Regions from separate parts of the Nonomuraea sp. NPDC059194 genome, predicted to be linked through region 1. Evidence: predicted binding sites of a transcription regulator. Region 1 holds the regulator's gene; the other holds the start of a gene.
The links. Region 1 encodes LexA, which represses DNA repair genes until DNA is damaged. Its sites were predicted from a motif close to TCGAACANNTGTTCGA; they were not measured.
Positions count from the first base shown of each region.

Region 2: a site for LexA is predicted at 693-708, ahead of ACFXJ8_RS03545 (SAV_6107 family HEPN domain-containing protein). Genes of this name have one in related genera too.

Region 1 is NZ_JBHZBH010000032.1:19,040-21,227, reverse strand. It holds gene ACFXJ8_RS31590 (hypothetical protein) at 683-907, shown strand; gene lexA (transcriptional repressor LexA) at 935-1,642, shown strand; gene ACFXJ8_RS31580 (MalY/PatB family protein) at 2,159-2,188, shown strand, end outside.
Region 2 is NZ_JBHZBH010000002.1:181,811-183,998, reverse strand. It holds gene ACFXJ8_RS03555 (cytochrome P450) at 1-281, shown strand, start outside; gene ACFXJ8_RS03550 (ferredoxin) at 278-481, shown strand; gene ACFXJ8_RS03545 (SAV_6107 family HEPN domain-containing protein) at 971-1,417, shown strand; gene ACFXJ8_RS03540 (phosphotransferase) at 2,186-2,188, shown strand, end outside.

The DNA of each region.
Region 1 (2,188 bases):
GGGGCCTGTCTCTGGATCACCCGGTCGAGTCGCGAGTCCTTGTGGCGCGCCCGCTACGGCACCGCCCTTCCGCCGCCATCTCCCCCTGCCCACCGTCCTGCGCCGCCGTCCGTTGCCCTTGCCCTGCGGACGACCCTGCTGCTCCTCCCGCCCGCCACGTGGCCCTTCACCGCGTCCGGTCCTGCCCCGCCGGTCGCCTCGTGCGCCCGATCGGTCGCGCATGCCGTACATCCCCGCCCCCGGATCTTCCTCTGGGTCGGTCGCGCCCATCCGCCCGCCCCGCCCCTGCACCTCCCGGTCGCGGACGACCCGCAACCGCCCGTTACCCGCCCCGCCGCGCCCTGTGGACCGTCCGCCCGGTGCCCCTCGCGACCCGGCGGACCACCCACCCCCGGCCTCGCGTGGACCCGCGGACCGTCCGCCGATCCGCGTGCCCCTGCGAACGTCTTGGCCGACATGGTCGCTCCGACCGTCCTGCTCGCCCTGAGTCTCAACGTGAACCGACGCCCCCGCGCCACGCCGCCTCACCGCGCGAGGCGCCGGGCCGCGCTCTGCCGTACCGCGAAGTGGGGGGACCAGGCGGAGGCGGCGGCCTCCGGGTGCGGGCGGGCGCCGGCGCTCCTCTCTCGTGATGTCAGCGATCAGGGTGAGTTGCTCGTCATGGCCGGTCGAATCTGTCGTTGTGGTCGCCCGCACTGATGACCTCCCGCCACCGTCGACCCAAGGAAAAGGTCAAACAAAGATCAGCGAATCGAACACGGTGTCGATCGAACTCCCGTACGATGTTGTACACCACGTCGCCGAGGATTTCGAGGAAGACTCGAACAATTGTTTGAAGTTGATCTTCATCGGCGGTACGGTCGCTGTGTGCGACATGAAGACCACGGACCGGAAGCTGCGCCGGTGAGGCAGGCCGCCGGGCGAGGAGGAGAGCATGAGCGAGCCGAATGACGGCAATGGCGTCAGCGACCTTGCGGTCCGCCGTCGCGACTCACTGGGTCTGACGCCCAGACAACGCAAGATCCTTGAGGTGATTCGCGACTCGGTGCAGCAACGCGGCTATCCGCCGTCCATGCGCGAGATCGGCGAGGCCGTGCAGCTGACCAGCACGTCCAGCGTGTCGCACCAGCTGACCGCGTTGCAGCGCAAGGGCTACCTGAGGCGTGACCCCCACCGCCCGCGCGCCCTTGAGGTCAGGCTGCCGGGTGAGCCCGTGCTCTGGGTCGACCCCGACGCCCGCGATGACGAGACGCCGGTCAGCAGGCCGACGGCCGCCTACGTGCCACTGGTCGGTCGCATCGCCGCCGGTGGTCCGATCCTGGCCGAGGAGAGTGTCGAGGACGTCTTCGCGCTGCCCAAGCAGCTCGTCGGCGAGGGCACTCTTTTCCTCCTCCAGGTCACCGGTGACTCGATGATCGAGGCGGCGATCGCCGACGGCGACTGGGTGGTCGTACGGCAGCAGCCTGTTGCCGAGAGCGGCGACATCGTGGCAGCCATGATCGATGGCGAGGCGACGGTGAAGACGTTCAAGCGCAAGGACGGCCACATCTGGCTGGTCCCGCACAACGCCAACTACGACCCTATCCCCGGCGACGAGGCCAGCGTGCTGGGCAAGGTCGTCGCGGTTCTCCGCCGCCTCTAGCCGTATCTCGCCACTCGATCGGCCCTCACCTTTCCCGAGGGTCGATCGAGTCGGCGTACCCTCGCGGCGAAGGCGTGGGTCTTCCCCGGCTGGTTCGCAGTGCCAATCAGCGGCGCGGTGCGCGGGTCCCCGATCCTGGGTCGCGGAGCGGCGTGGGCGTGTCGCGAGCGCCGATTCGGGCTGCTGATCAGCGGCGGTGGTCGGGTGGCGGATCACGGAAGGCGTGCTCCCGATCCTGGTCGCGGAGCGGTGTGGGCGTGTCCCGAGCGCGGGTTCGGGGTGCTGAGCAGCGCCGCGATGATCGGCGTGCTCTAGGGGGTGGGCTGGGAGCGGCCCGAGGGTCCCGCGCGCTGATTCGGGGTGCTGAGCGGTGGTCGAGTGGCTGCGGCGGAGTGGTGGGCTCGCGCGTTCCGGACGGGTCTTCGTGTGCGCACAGCACCGCGCCCCCTTCAATGGACGAAAGCCTGCAACCCAGGCCCTTCGGACATTCGGCGCATCCTGGGTGACACTGATCGGGTGGACGATACCTTCCTCCGCCCCACCAAA
Region 2 (2,188 bases), on a different contig from region 1:
ACTGCGTCGCGCTGTCCATCCCCGCCGCCAACCGCGACCCCGGGCGCTTCCCCGACCCCGCCGTCCTGGACGTACGGCGGCCCGCGAGCGGCCACCTGACCTTCGGGCACGGCATCCACCAGTGCCTCGGCCAGCAGCTGGCCAGGATCGAGATGCGCGTCGCCTACCCCGCGCTGCTCAGGCGCTTCCCCACGTTGCGGCTGGCGGTCCCGGCCGAGGAGGTTCCCATGCGAACGGACATGAGCATCTACGGCGTCCACTCCCTGCGGGTGGCGTGGTGAAGGTCAACGCCGACAGGAGTGTCTGCATCGGGGCGGGCATGTGCGTGCTGACCGCGCCGCTGGTCTTCGACCAGGACGAGGACGAGGGGCTGGTCGTGCTGAAGGTCGCCGAGGTGCCTCCCGAGGCCGAGGCCGCGGTCGCCCGCGCGCTCACGCTGTGCCCTTCCGGCGCCCTCACCCGCGCGGACCAGACTCCCTGAGCCACCCGTATTCGCAGACCTACGTGTACGCGAACGGCCGTCCGGCTTCTCTGTCCGCGCTCGTGCCGCGCTCGCGCCATGCCCGCCCTGGTCGGGCCGCGGGCGCCCGGAGGACCTTCCCGGCGGCGACACTCCGGGGGTTCCGTCGTTTCCGCAGGTGAGGCGCAGTGATCGAACCTGTGTTCGCGGAATCGGTTGACATTCAAGGTCATCGAAATTATGTTCGACGGAGTGACGTGAGGCTCGCGGCTCACGTCGAAGAGCCTGGTCGCGGGTTCCCGCTACCCCCATGCGGGGCCCGCGGTCAGGTTCCACGGGCGAAAGGCACGTCCTCGTCGTCGGCGGAGACGAGTGGGCGCGCCTTGACCGGACGGGGAGAGGGGAAGCTCCTCGTCCGGTCGCCCGGCGGAAATGTCGGTGGGGTCTGCCAGTGTTGGCTTCACCGGCGGAAACGCCGGGAGCCGCCAAGACCCCTCAAAGGAGGCTGGCATGACGACAAGGCTCAGCGACCCGCGCGGGCCCCGCCTGTCGCCCGCAGTCAGGGCGCACCTCACCGACTCACGGACCTGCCTGGCCGACGCAGTGACGGCCCGCACCCCCGCCGCCCGCTACATCGCCGCGCACCTCGCCGCCCTGCGCGCGGCGGCGGCGATCCTCGCCGCCCGTCCCCGCCCGATGGAGGGGCGCAGGCGCAGGCTGCGCAGCGCGTGGGAGTTGCTGCCCGAGGTCGAGCCCAGGCTCGCCGAGTGGGCGGCTTACTTCTCCGTCAGCGCCGAAAAGCGCGCCGCCGCCGAGGCAGGCATGGTGCGCGGCGTGACGCTTGCCGACGCCGACGAGCTGGTGGCCGAGGCGGAGACGTTCGTCTCGACGGTCGAGGAGCTCCTCGACATCCCTGGGCAACCGGCCCTTCCCGTCCACATCCCCCTGGCAGGCTGAGAGCCCCCAACCCCCTCGGTGAGCCAGGGCATCGTCGCGATCAAGCCCGCGTCCGCCTCGACGGATGGGGGCTGAGAGCCTCCATCCCCCCGGTGAGACCCCAGGCCCTCGGCGCGGTGCGAGGCCCGTGACCCTGGCGGGCTGGGGGACCACCTACCCCTGGCGGGTCGAAGGACCGCCTGTCCGGGCGCGAAAAGCAGCCCGCGCCCTGGCGTTGCTCAGTGGCCCCGGCCAGGCCAAGAGACCCGTTCCTCCGGCACCCGGACGCCTGGCAGGCCGAGAGCCCCTGAACCCTGGCCGGTCGAGAAACCCGAATGCTGGGTTGAGGAGCCCAGCGCCACCGCCAGGTCGGGAAACCCCGGCACCCGAACGCTTGGCAGGTCGAGAACCCCCTAGCCGGTCGAGAACCCCCAATGCTGGAAGGTTGAGGAGCCCAGCACCATCGGCAGGTCGAGAAACCCGAATGCTGGTGCTTGAGGAGCGCAGCACCACCGGCAGGTCGGGAAACCCCGGTACCTGAACGCCTGACACGGTGAGACCCCGGATCTCTGGCTTCACCTGCGGCAGGGCGCGTCATTCTCGTCGGTGGGAGGGTGAAACGCCTCGCGGGTCGTCCGGCTCGGCCGCCGTGCTTGCGCTTGGGGCAGCGCTGCCGGGTGCCGCCCTCTGGCGAGCCGCGGATGTGAGCTACGGCGCCGCCGCGGTCGTCCGCCAACCGCGCGGGGTTGGCAAGATCGCGGTGGTGGAGGGCCGCCCTATGCTTCTGACATG